2 linked regions of the Lichenibacterium dinghuense genome follow. The protein of the gene in region 1 interacts with the protein of each later gene in a pairwise test. Links are inferred from orthologs where the notes say so. Each region holds a gene or a part of one and is shown in the gene's direction. Other genes may lie near its edges.

Evidence for each region.
Region 2: the proteins of L7N97_RS11550 (region 1) and recJ interact in binary tests that used the Escherichia coli proteins (3 or more experiments, as listed by UniProt). The link is inferred for Lichenibacterium dinghuense from one-to-one orthologs.

The regions. Positions count from the first base shown.
Region 1 is NZ_JAJLMN010000001.1:2,377,745-2,385,460, reverse strand. The notes cover bases 3,414-6,460. They hold L7N97_RS11550 (type IA DNA topoisomerase), read left to right. Parts: upstream 3,414-3,762; coding sequence 3,763-6,159; downstream 6,160-6,460. Other genes in these bases: mdcB (triphosphoribosyl-dephospho-CoA synthase MdcB), read left to right, coding at 3,414-3,710. Outside these bases: L7N97_RS11575 (oxidoreductase), read left to right, coding at 1-310; L7N97_RS11570 (class I SAM-dependent methyltransferase), read right to left, coding at 307-786; L7N97_RS11565 (amidohydrolase), read left to right, coding at 916-2,070; mdcG (malonate decarboxylase holo-[acyl-carrier-protein] synthase), read left to right, coding at 2,146-2,841; more of mdcB, read left to right, coding at 2,832-3,413; L7N97_RS11545 (TOBE domain-containing protein), read left to right, coding at 6,463-6,720; L7N97_RS11540 (hypothetical protein), read left to right, coding at 6,760-7,098; L7N97_RS11535 (alpha/beta hydrolase), read right to left, coding at 7,132-7,716.
Region 2 is NZ_JAJLMN010000001.1:4,314,723-4,320,049, forward strand. The notes cover bases 1-2,992. They hold recJ (single-stranded-DNA-specific exonuclease RecJ), read left to right. Parts: upstream 1-595; coding sequence 596-2,389; downstream 2,390-2,992. Other genes in these bases: parE (DNA topoisomerase IV subunit B), read right to left, coding at 1-416; L7N97_RS20550 (Gfo/Idh/MocA family protein), read right to left, coding at 2,399-2,992. Outside these bases: more of L7N97_RS20550, read right to left, coding at 2,993-3,676; L7N97_RS20560 (L-iditol 2-dehydrogenase), read right to left, coding at 4,182-4,952; L7N97_RS20565 (D-tagatose-bisphosphate aldolase, class II, non-catalytic subunit), read right to left, coding at 4,984-5,327. UniProt on the Escherichia coli protein: Single-stranded-DNA-specific exonuclease.

The DNA.
Region 1 (7,716 bases):
CGGCCCCTTCCGCACCGACTGGGCCGGCCGCTCGATGGCGCAGACGAAGAGCACGATCCCGGACTACGCCGAGACCGTGGCGGCGCGCCTCGCCACGACCTCCAGGAACAGCGGCACCCAGGCGGGCGACCCCGTGCGGGCCGGGCAGGCGATGATCGACCTCGTCGGCGAGGCCAACCCGCCCCTCCACCTCGTGCTCGGCGAGTGGGGCCACGATGCGGTGGTGAAGAAGCTGCGCGACACGCTGGCCGAGGTCGAGGGCCGGCGCCAGACCGCGCTCGACACCGACTACCCGGCGGGCGAGCGTTAGACGCGCCGCAGCACGTGGTAGCGCCCCTCGGCCACGCCGGGGGGCAGCGGCTCGGGCGCGAGGTCCGGGTGGGGCAGCGCGCCGCCGCTCACGGCGTATCCCCCCGGCACGAGCAGCCGGGCCGCGAGCGCCGGCAGCCAAGTCAGGAGTTCGGCGTCGCCGGCCTCGTCGCCGGTCTCGATGTCGGCGTGCACCAGGGCCGCGCAGCCGTCCGGCCAAGCCGCGGCTGTGTCGCGGAGGTGCCCGACCACGAAGTCCTCGAGCGCGGGGCGGGGCCTCACGCCCTCCACCACCACGCTCTCGAAGACCACGATGCGGCGGTCCGGGAGCAGCCCGCGCAGGTGGTCGTAGGTGCGGGCGCTGCCGAGGCCGAACTCCAGGACGAGGCCCGGCACGCCGTCGAGCCGGCGCGGCAGGGCGTTGAGGATGTCGCGCTGGGCCTGCATGCGGCGGATGAAGGAATCGAGGCGGCTCATGGCGCTCCCGTGACGGGCGATGCACCTCTCGCCCACGGGCGCACAACGGGGCCGGGAGCGGGACCGTTCCCGACCCGCGCGTTGACACCGGCCGACGAGGGGCGCCATCGTCCGGGCGGAGGGTCCACCATGTCCGATGCCGCGTCGATCGAAGCCCTGGCCGGGGAGGTCGCCGAGTGGCGGCGCGAGATCCATCGGCATCCGGGGATCGCCTTCGACGTCGGGCCCACGGCGTCCCTCGTCGCCGACAAGCTGCGCGCCTTCGGCTTCGACGAGGTGATGGAGGGCGTGGGCCGCACCGGCGTGGTCGGCGTGCTGCGCGGCCGCCGCGGCGGGGACCGCGCGGTCGCGCTCCGCGCCGACATGGACGCGCTGCCGATCTTCGAGCAGACCAATCTCGGCCACGCGTCGCGCGAGGCGGGGAAGATGCACGCCTGCGGCCACGATGGCCACACCGCCATGCTGCTCGGCGCCGCCAAGCACCTCAGCGGGGCGCGCGACTTCGCCGGCACGGCGGTGTTCCTGTTCCAGCCCGCCGAGGAGACGAGCGAGGGCGCCCTCGCCATGATCGAGGACGGGCTGTTCGACCGCGTGCGCGTCGACAGCGTCTACGGGCTGCACAGCCTGCCGGGCCTCCCCGTGGGCCATTTCGCGACGCGGCCCGGCCCCGTTATGGCCTCGGTCGACCGCTTCGAGGTGCTGGTGGAGGCGCGCGGCGCCCACGCGGCCATGCCGCACCAGGGCGTCGACGCCGTGCTGGTGGCGAGCCAGATCGTGGTGGCGCTGCAGTCCATCGTGTCGCGCAACCTCGATCCGCTGGAGCCCGCCGTGGTGACGGTGGGCGCGATCCAGGCCGGCGACGCCTTCAACGTGCTGCCCGACACGGCGCGGCTGCTCGGCACCTGCCGGGCCCTCACCGCGGCCTCGCGCGACACGATCGAGCGGCGGCTGCGCGAGGTGGCCGAGGGCGTGGCGCGGCTCAACGGCGCGCAGGCGCGCGTCACCTACGACCGCATCTCGCCCGCCACCGTGAACCATGCCGCCGAGGCGGGCCTCGCGGCGCGCGTGGCCGAGGGCGTGGCCGGGCCGGGCAACGCCGACGCGGCCATGCCGCCGCTGATGATCGGCGAGGACTTCGCGCGCTTCCTCGAGGTGAAGCCGGGCGCCTTCTCGTTCATCGGCAACGGCGACACGGCCGGGCTGCACCACCCCGCCTACGACTTCGACGACCGGGCCATCTCGTCGGGCATCCGCTACTGGGTGGGGCTGGTCGAGGCCGCGTGAAGCGGTTCCGATGAGGTCGGGTCGGTTGCGCCCCGTCCGCGCGGATCGCATCGGAACTCGTTTCGCGGCCGGCGCGTGAGACCTCCCAAACCGGCGCGCCACGACCTCCTCCTCGTCGCGCCCGCCGACTGGCCCGCGGTCCTCGCCGCGCTTCCCGGCCGGCCCGAGCTGCCGTCCGGCGCCGCGGCGCTGGTCCGGGGCTGGGCCGAGGCGGGCCGGCCGGTCATCGCCCGGCGCCCCGCCCCCGGCGACGCGCCCGGCGCGGTGCCGGCGGGCCTGCCCCTGCCGCCGCGCCTCGGCAAGGGCCGCGTCGCGCTGCTGATCCCCGCCGGCGTGCCGTGGCGGCCCGTGCCGCCCGTGACGCTGGCGGAGGCCGCGGCCCTCGCGCCCGCGCCCTGGCGCGGCGCGATCGACGCGCTGCTCCGTCTCGCCGACGCGGTCGGCCTCGTGCCGCGGGTCTTCGGCGCGCTGCTGTGGCGCGCGAAGACGGGACTGGCCTACCTCGGGCCGGGGTCGGACCTCGACCTTCTGTGGCCCGCGGAGGACGGGCGCGCCATCGGGCCGCTGCTCGACGGGCTAGGCGCGATCGCCGCTGCGGCGCCGATGGCGGTCGACGGCGAGGTGCTGACGCCCTTCGGCGGCGTGCAGTGGCGCGAGCTGGCCGCGGCCCGGCGGGGCGGGGGCGCCGCCGTGCTGGCGAAATCGCTCGACCGCGCCGGCTTCGTGCGCGCCGAGACGATCCTCGGCGCCGGGGCGCCCGCGTGCCGCTGAGCGCCGAGCTAGAGGCTCCCCCGGCCGGCCGGCCCGAGCGCGTCGCGGCGCTGGCCCACGCGGCGCTGATCGCCGAGCTGGAGGCTTGGCCGAAACCCGGCCTCGTCAGTCTCGTCGACAGCGGCAGCCACGCCGACATGGACGCCGGCGCGCTCAAACGCAGCGCCGACGCCATCCGCCCCTTCTTCGCCGACCTCGTGCGGGCCGGGGAGGGGCGGGCCGGCATGGCCGAGCTCAGGCGCATCGGCCTCGCCGCCGAGGCCGCCATGATGGCGGCGACGGGCGGGGTCAACGCGCACCGCGGCGCCATCTTCTCGCTCGGCCTCCTCGCGGCCGCCGAGGGCGTGGTGGGTGGGGCGGGGGGCAGCGCCGAGGGCCGCGCCCGCGCGGTCGGCGCGCTGTGGGGCGGGGCGATCCGGGGCGGGCCGGCGCCGGCCTCCAGCAACGGCGCCGCCGCGGTGCTGCGCTTCGGCGTCGGCGGCGCGCGGGAGGAGGCCGCGGCGGGCTTCCCGACCCTGCGCCGCACCGGCCTGCCGGGGCTGCGCGAGGGCCGGCGGCTGCGGCCGGACGACCCCGTGGCGGCGCGGGTCCACTGCTTCTTCGCCCTGATGGCCGCCGTCGACGACACCAACCTGCTCCACCGCGGCGGCCGCGGCGGCCTCGCCTTCGCGACGGCATCGGCGGCGCGCTTCCTCGCGGCGGGCGGCGTCGGCGCGCCAGACTGGCGGGACGAGGCCGCGCGGCTCCACCACGCGTTCGTCGCGCGGCGCCTCAGCCCCGGCGGCTCGGCGGACCTCCTCGCCGCGACGCTGTTCCTCGACGCGCTCGAGGCCGCCCCTTGCGCGGGGAGCGCCGATCCCCTTCTATGAGAACGGGACGGGAACGGCAGCCCCTGCCGGGTCCCCTTCGGGAGCGCGCAGGATGTCGAGGCCGGCCGGCGAGCGCACGCTGTTCTTCTTCGAGAAGCCCTCGGCGATGCGCCAGCTGCAGCGCTTCTTCAAGTCGCCCACCACGACCTGCGTGGCGGCCGAGGGCCACCTGCTCAGCGCCGAGGAGCCGGGCGACCTGCGGCCCGAGTGGAAGCCGTGGCGCTTCGACGAGCTGCCCATCGTGCTCGACGCCATCCCGGTGCGGGCCGGCAAGAACCGCTCCGGCCAGTCGCACAAGCCCAAGCTCGACGCGATCCGGCAGGCGCTGCGCGACGCAGACCGCGTGGTGATCGCGACCGATCCGGGCCGGGAAGGGTCGATGATCGCCTGGGAGGTGCTGGAGCACCTCGGCTGGCGCGGCCGCGTCGACCGCCTGAAGCTCGGCGCCCTCGACGACCTGTCGATCCGGCGCGCCTTCGCGGTCATGGCGAAGGAGCCGGATTCGGGCCAGCGCGACTATGCCGCCTACCTCGAAGCGCTGTGCCGCCAATACGAGGACTACCACCTCGGGCTCAACGGCACCCGCGCGGTGTCGCTGCGCCTCCGGCCCGCGGCGTTCCGCGAGCCGTGGCGCTTCGGCGGCGTGCAGACGCCGACCCTCGCCATCCTGGCCGACCTCGAGACGCGCATCCGGGACTTCGTGCCGCGCGACTTCTTCAAGGTCGGCCTGCCCGTCGTCACCCGCGGCGGGGCGAAGCTCACGCTCTGGCACGCGCCGAAGGAGCGCATCTTCGAGCGCGAGGCCGCGGAGGCGATCCGCGACGCCGCGGCGCGCTGGTCGGGGCGGCTCGCCGTCGAGCAGAAGGACGTGCGGCGCCCGCCCCCGAAGCTGTTCTCCAAGGACACGCTGGCCCGGCGCTGCGCCAAGCGCTTCGGCTGGGACCCGCAGCACACCGCCAAGCTCGCCCAGGAGCTCTACGACAGGGGCTACCTGTCCTACCCCCGCACCGAATCCGAGCACCTGCCGGAAAGCCAGACCGGCGACGCCGCCGCGGTGGTGGCCGCGGTCGTGACCGTGCTCAGCGACTGTGCGCCGCTCCTGCCGGAGGCGCTGGTGTTCCGGCGCGGGCTCAAGGGCCACTACGTCAAGGACCCCGGCGAGCACCACGCGGTCGTGCCGCTGCGCAAGGTGCCGGCCGGTGCCGGCCTCGCGCCGGACCTGTCGCGCCTGTGGGAGCTCGTCGCCAAATCGTTCCTCGCGGCCCACATGCCGGACGGGGTCGACGCCCGCACGACCGTGTCGGTCGAGGTCGCCACGCCGCTCGGGGCGAAGCGCTTCACGGTCGGCGGCAGCGTGGTGCGCGTCCCCGGCTGGCGCGCGATCTACGGCGCCGAGGCGGAGCCCGACGCCGAGGCCGTGCCCGGCAAGGCCAAGCGCGACGACGAGGCGCTGGTGGCGCGCCTGCCCGCGGTCGGCGACGGCGAGGACGCGAAGGCCACCGGCGCCGACGTCGCCACGGCCGTCACCGAGCCGCCCCGCCGCGTCACCCGCGGCGAGCTGCCGGTGGTGATGGGTCGCCTGATCGACCAGGTGGACGACCCGGCCGTCAAGCGCGCGCTGGAGAACCCCGCCAACCCGAACGAGCCGAAGGGCCTCGGCACGGCCGCGACCCGCGACACGATGCTGCCGAAGCTCATGAAGAGCCACTACATCGCGCTCCAGAAGGGCAAGGACCCGGCCATCGAGGTGACGGAGGTGGGGCTCGCCTTCCTGGCCGCGGTGCGCCGCGTGTTCCCGGCCTACGGCGACCCCGTCGGCCGCGCCGCCTTCGAGGCCGAGCTGGCGGAGGTCGGGCAGGCGCCCACGCGGGCCGAGGCCCTGCGGCGCGCCGAAGCCTTTCGGCGGCGCACGCGGGCCCGCGTCGGCGAGCTGATCGCGGCGGTCAGCGGCTCGGCGGCGCTCGACGTGCGGCCGGGCGCGCGCGACGCGTCTGGGCCGGGCGGCCCGGCGCGGGCACCGACCGCCGCCATGGTGGCCTATGCGGTCGCGCTCGCGGAGCGGAAGGGGCTGAAGCTGCCCCGCGGCCTCAAGACCGACGCCAGGATATGCCGCACCTTCCTCGGCGAGCACGCGGAGCCGCGGCCGGAGCGGGCCGAAGCGCCGGCCAAAGGGGCAGGGGGCCGGCCGCCGAGCCCCGCCATGCTGCGCTACGCGCAGAGCCTCGCCCGGCAGCTCGGCACGGACTGCCCGGCCGAGGTGGCGGAGGACTTTTCGGCCTGCCGCCGCTTCCTCGACGCGCACGGCGGCGCGGCGAAGGGGGCACCGGAGGCGGGGGCGAAACCGTCGAGGTCTGCGCGGGAGCCGGGCGCCAAGGCCCGCGCGCCCCGCCGCCCGTCGCGGCGCAGGGCGGCCGCACCGTCGGACGGGGCGTCGGCCGCGCCGTTCTGACGGGGGCTCGACCGGGCGCCCCGGCCCGTCCGCCGACGGTATTCTCAGATCTCTGAGCATCGGGGTCGGCGCCCTTCTCCCGCGAGGGGAGAAGGGCAGAACCGGCCGGCCGCCAGATGGGTGGGTACGACCGCGGCGATGCGGGGGAGGATGGCGCCCGAGCCTCGCTCCCGCGCGCGATCCGGGGAGGGGGAACCTCCGGCGGGGTGCCGGGGCCGGTCGCGGGCGCTATGTCGTCACCGTGCCCGGAGCCTTCGCGCCCCGCGTCGACGGGCGGCCGCATCAGAAAGGGACGAACACCGCATGACGGACCACAACGCCCGCAACGACCTGCCGGCCCGCGTCGTCGCCATCAAGCGCGGCGACGTGATGGCCCAGGTCGACGTCCGCCTGGACGGGACGGACTACCGCATGACCTCCGTGATGACGGTGGATTTCCTCGACGCCATGGGCCTCGCCGGGGGCGACACGGTGCACGTCCTCGCCAAGGCCATCAATGTGCTGCTGACGCGGCCCCCATCCGGCGCGGCGGGGTCGACCGCGGGGCGCGTGTCGCGGTAGGGCTCCCACCACGCCGTCAGGGGCGGGGGAGAGTGCGACGTGGACCGACAGCACATGCGCGCCGTGTACCGCTGGATCGACGGCGAGGACACGGTGATGACCTTCGACCTCGTCCTGTCGGGCGACCGTGTCGTCGAGCGCACGGCCTTCTTCGGCTTCACGGGGCAGATGGCCTCGTCCTTCTACCCCTTCGTGCTCCTGGCCGACGGCCGCATCGACTTCGGCTCCGACTACGCCGACGAGGAGGTCCGCTTCATCCGCACCGATCTCCGCGAGCGGCCCGTCCGCCTCGGCGAGTCGATGACCACGCAGGAGCGGGGCGAGGACGGCCGCTTCGAGGGCTGGACCTACCGCTGCATCCGGCTCGACCCGGTGTGACGCGGCGCCGGCCGGGGAGGCCGGCGGGCGCGGTCACGCCAGGAGGTCGACCGCCGCGAGGAGCCGCGCCACGTCCTCGTCGCGCGACAGGCGGTGGTCGCCGTCCTTGACCAGCGTGATGCTGACGGGGTCGGCGGCGAGGTGCTCGACGAGCCGCATGGCGTGCTGCCACGGCACGTCCTCGTCGCGCATGCCCTGCAGGATGTGCACCGGCCCGTGGGCGCGGATGGGGCCGCCGAACAGCAGGTGGTCCCGCCCGTCCTCGATCAGCGCCCGCGTGACCGGGTAGGGCTCCGGCCCGTAGGGGGAGGGGCGCATCCAGCGGCCCGTCTCCGCGATCTCGCGGCGGATCTCGGGGCCGAACCGGTCCCACATCAGCGCTTCGGTGAAGTCCACCGCCGGCGCGATCAGCACGAGGCCGGCGATCCGGCCGGCCTCGCCGGCCTCGGCCAGGGCCCGCGCGGCGAGCAGCGCGATCCAGGCCCCCATGGACGAGCCGACCAGAATCTGCGGCCCCGCGCTCAGCGCCCGGATGGCCGCCAGGGCGTCGTCGAGCCACAGGCCGATCGTGCCGTCCTCGAAGCGGCCCTCCGAGGCGCCGTGGCCGGAATAATCGAA
Region 2 (5,327 bases), 1.9 Mb from region 1 along the record:
AGCGTGGTCATGATGACTTCGAGCGCCGAGCGGTCGGGGAACTTCGGGTGCGGGTCGACCGGGATGCCGCGGCCGTTGTCGGTGATCGACACGAAGCCGTCCGCTTCCATCGCGACGTCGATGCGGCTCGCGTGGCCCGCCACGGCCTCGTCCATGGAATTGTCGATCACCTCGGCGAAGAGGTGGTGCAGGCCCGCCTCGTCGGTGCCGCCGATGTACATGCCGGGGCGCCGCCGCACCGGCTCCAACCCTTCCAGAACCTCGATCGAGGCGGCGGTGTAGCCGGCCTCGTCGGGAGTCCCGTCGCGCAACGGCAGGGCGCGGCGCTTCTTCCCGGCCTCGGCGATGGACGGCACGTCGTCGTTCACGGCGAACAGGTCCTCGGGGACGGCGGCGGCGGCGGACCTGGGAGACATCGGCGGGCCCTGCGGGACGGTGGGATACGGGAACAGACCGTGTACATAAGCCCGAGACGGTTAACATGAAACCCTTTCGCCATCGAGTCGCGCCGGGGTAAGGGTGCCGCCCTCCCGCGAAGGAGGCTCCCGCTCGCGCCGATCGAAGGCCTCCATCCCGTGAAAACCCTCCGCCGCCGATGAACCCGCTCGTGCTCGACGTCGCCCGCTCGATGACGGGCCGCGCCTGGCGGGCGCGGCTCGACGAGGCCGGCGCGCGGCGCGCGGCCGCGATCGCGCAGAGCCACGGCATGCCGGACCTGCTGTCGCGCGTGCTGGCGAGCCGCGGCCGCGACGTGGCGGACTGCGCGGCCTTCCTCGACCCCAGCCTGCGCGCGCTGATGCCGGACCCCGACGTGCTCGCCGACATGCCGGCCGCCGTGGAGCGGCTCGCCCGCGCGGTGCGGGCGGGGGAAAGCGTCGCGGTGCTGGGCGACTACGACGTCGACGGCGCCTGCGCGGCGGCCCTGCTGGTCGGCTATCTGCGGGCGGCCGGGCTCGACCCCGCGATCCACATACCCGACCGGCTGGTCGACGGCTACGGGCCGAGCGTGCCGGCCGTGGCGGCGCTGGCGACGGGCGGCGCCACGCTGCTCGTGATGGTGGACTGCGGCTCGACGAGCCTCGTGCCGCTGGAGGAGGCGGCGCGGCGCGGGCTCGACACGGTGGTGATCGACCACCACCAGCTCGGCGCCGAGCTGCCGCGCGCGGCGGCCCTCGTCAACGCCAACCGCCCCGACGACCTGTCCGGCCTCGGCCACCTCTGCGCCGCCGGCGCGGTCTTCATGGTGCTGGTGGCGCTGCACCGCGCCCTCAAGGCTTCCGGGTTCTGGGACGGGCGCGCCGCGCCCGACCTCCTCGCCGCGCTCGACCTCGTGGCCCTCGCCACGGTCGCCGACGTGGTGCCGCTCACCGGTCTCAACCGGGCCTTCGTGGCCAAGGGCCTCGCCGTGATGGCGCGGCGCGCCCGGCCCGGCCTCGCGGCGCTGTTCGACGTGGCGGGCGCCGACGGCGCGCCCTCGCCCTTCCACCTCGGCTATCTCGTCGGCCCGCGCATCAACGCCGGCGGCCGCATCGGCGACTCGGCGCTCGGCACGCGCCTGCTCCTGACGCCTGACCCGGTCGAGGCGGCGCGCATCGCCGCCGACCTCGACCGGCTGAACCGCGAGCGCCGCGTGATCGAGCTCGCCGCCGTCGAGGAGGCCGAAGCGGAAGCGCTCGCCCTGGTCGGGGGCGGGGACAGCGCGGTGATCGTGGCCGCTGCCGAAGGGTGGCACCCCGGCGTCGTCGGGCTCGTCGCGGCGCGGCTGCGCGAGCGCTTCGACCGGCCCGCCTTCGCCATCGCGCTCGCGGGCGACACCGGCACCGGCTCCGGCCGCTCGACCCCCGGCGCGGACCTCGGGGCCGCGGTGCGGCTCGCCGTCGAGCGAGGGCTGCTGCTGAAGGGGGGCGGCCACGGCATGGCGGCGGGCGTGACGCTGCCGGCGGCGAGCCTGCCCGCCTTCCGCGACTTCCTGCACGACCACTTCGCCGACGCCGTCGCGCGGTCCCGCGCCGAGGCGGCCCTGGAGGTCGACGGGACGCTGGGCGCGGGCTCCGCCACGCCGGAGCTGATCGGCGGGCTCGAGGCCGCGGGCCCCTTCGGCGCCGGCGCGCCGGAGCCCGTGGTGGCGCTGCCGAGCCACCGCGTGGTGGACTGCGGCACGATGGGCGAGGGGCACCTGCGCGCGACCCTGGCGGGCCGCGACGGCAGCCGCATCCGCGCCGTGGCGTTCCGCGTCGCCGAGGGGCCGCTCGGGCAGGGGATCATGGCGGCGCGGGGCAAGCTCGTCCACGCCGCCGGCACGCTCACGGTCAACCGCTGGGGCGGGGGCGGGGGCCGGCCGGAGCTGCGCCTGCTAGACGCCGCGCTCGTGCCGGACCAGCCGGGGTAGGGCGGCGGCTCAGCCCTGGTCCGCCGGGGGCAGCGCCGGGCCGCGCGTCGTGTCGAGGCCCTCGACCTTCGGCAGCGCCACGGGCTGGCCCGTCGCGGCCGAGCGGTAGATCGCCTCCATGATGCGCTGGTCCGCCAGGCCCTCCTCGCCGGGCGTGCGCGGGCGCCGGCCGGTGGCGACGCACTCCGCCATGTGGTCGAGCTCCAGCGCGAACTGATCCTTCGCCGCGATGCGGCGGTCGACCACCGCCTCGGCGTCGCCGTCCCGGTGCGCGATCTGCAGCCTCTGCCCCGTGTACGCGAAGGCGTTGGCGAAATCGATCGCGGCTGCCGGCATGCCCATCCCGAGCCTCCGGTTCTCGTGGAGGCCGTAGGAGGCCGCGCAGTTCGCCACGAGCCCGCTCGGGAACCGCAGCGTGAAGGTGACCTGCTCCTCGACCTCCCTGAAGCGCGGGTCGCCCGGCGTCGAATGGGTGTGGGCGTAGACCTCGGTCGGCTCCTCGCCGCTGAGGAAGCGCGCGCCGTTGAGGCAGTAGAGCCCGATGTCGGGCAGGGCGCCGCCGCCGGCCAGCGCCTTCACGAAGCGCCACTGCGTCGGCGCCGCCATGTTCTGTGTGTTGACGGCGTCGTAGAGCAGGGCCGCGCCGTAGCGCCCGCCGCGCACCATGTCCTGCAGGGCGCGGTTGTTGGGCTCGTACTGGCAGCGGTAGGCGATCATCAGGTGCCGCCTCGCCGTCGCGCAGGCGTCGATCATCGCTTGGCAGTCGGCGGAGCTCGTCGCCATGGGCTTCTCGCAGAGCACGTGCTTGCCGGCGGCCGCGGCCGCGAGCGTCGCTTCCCGGTGCAGCGCGTTGGGCGTCACGATGTAGACGGCCTGGATGGCCGGATCGGCCTTGATCCGGTCCCAGTCGCCGTAGCCGTAGACCGCGTCCGGCGCGACGCCGTGCTGGCGCGCGAGGAGCCTCGCCTTGTCGGGCGTGCCCGAGATCAGCGCGACGAGCTTGGCGCGCTTCGACCGGCCGAAGGCCGGCAGGATCTCCTCCGTGGCGAGCCGGCCGAGCCCCAGCACCGCGAAGCCGACCCGCTCGGACGGGGGCAGGGGCGCGGGCGGCGGCGGCGTCGGGCGCTCGGTCGGCGCCGTCCAGGTCGGGAAGTCCAGCTTGCCGCCCGCGACCGTGCCGGTGTCGACGGCGGGTTCGGCGGCCCGGGCCGCGGCCGTGCCGCCGAGCGCCGCCCCGGCGGCCGCGGCAGCGAGCTTCAGCATCTGGCGGCGGTCGGGTTCGGACATGGGTGCGCTCCGGCTGGGGGACGATGCGCCGTCAACGTCCGGCTGCCTGAGCCTGGTCCACGGCCGGGGCGACGCGTCGCGAGGCCTGTGCGCGAGGCCGCGCCCGCGCTTGCCAGACCGGCCCGGCTCGGCCTATAAGCGCTCCACGGTCGAGGCATCGCCTTCCACCGTCCGCGCCCATCGTCTAGCGGTCTAGGACGTCGCCCTTTCACGGCGAAAACAGGGGTTCGATTCCCCTTGGGCGCGCCAGAGGCACCCCCTGTAATCTTTCCCGTTCGAGCCTTGAAGGCCGGAGACCGGCCTGCGTCGCGACGGCTCGGCTGGCTGTACGCTGACCGGCAAAAGCCGACAGGCGGCTGTCGCCGGACTGGAAACCGAAGTCGGTCGATCCTGCGGCGATGCGGGGCGCGATGAAGCCGACATCGCGCTCGGCTTCCTCCCGTTCAGTTCAGACCCGCGCCGGGCATCGCCCGCCCGCGGGTCCGGTCGAGGTCGCCCTTTCGGCTCAGCTCATCCAGTTGCCGCCGTCGATGTTGTAGCACTGGGCCACGATGTAGTCGGCGTCCCGGCTGGCCAGGAAGGTCGCGAGGCCGCCGATCTCCTCGGGCCGGGCCATGCGGCCGAACGGCACCGAGGCGCCGACGGCGCGCTTCTTCTCGCCCGGCTGGAGGTTCTCGTAGCGGGCGAACATGGAATCCACGTGGTCCCAGTGCTCGTTGTCGACCACGCCGGGCGCGATGGCGTTGACGTTGATGCCGTGCTTGATGAGGTCGAGGCCGGCGCTCTGGGTCAGCGAGATCACCGCGGCCTTGGACGAGCAGTAGACGCCCACCAGCGCCTCGCCGCGGCGGCCGGCCTGGGACGCGAAGTTGATGATCTTGCCGCCCCGCCCCTGCGCGATCATCTCGCGGGCGACGGCCTGCATCGTGAAGAGCAGGCCCTCGACGTTGACGGCGTAGACCTTGCGGTAGCTTTCCCGCGTGATATCGACGATGGGGGCGAGGTCGAAGAGGCCGGCGTTGTTCACGAGGATGTCGATGCCGCCGTATTCGGCGACCACGCGCGCCACCAGGGCGTCGATCGACTCCTGGTGCGTGACGTCGAACGCGAGCCCGAGCGCGCCCTGACCCAGCGCGGCCGCGGCCTCCTCGGCGCCGGCCCGGTTGAGGTCGGCGACCACGACCCTGGCGCCCTCCGCGTGGTAGCGCTCCGCGATGGCGCGGCCGATGCCGCGCGCCGCGCCCGTGACGATGGCGACCTTGCCGTCGAGCTGCATGCGTCTTCTCCTTTGGGTTCGTCCGGAAGCGTCAGGCCGAGCAGGCCGCGCTGTAGGGCTGCAGGGCCAGGCGGATCGCGGCGATCACGAGGTCGCGCGCCCGCGGCCGGACGGCCCCGTCTCGCACGCCGTCGTAGAGCCGGGGCAGGTACTGGCCGATCAGCGTTTCGGGGATGGCCCGGTCGCCGAGCCGGGCCATGAGCGCGTCGACGGCGGCGCGGGCCTCGGGATGCGGCCAGTAGTAGCGGATGCGGTCGCTGTACGAGAAGTGGCGCTGGGCGGCCAGCGCCGCGCCCTGGCCGCCGTAGTAGCGCTGCCAGTGTCCCGGCTCCGCCACCATCAGCCGCTCCATCGCGGCGCGCAGGCCCTCGTCCT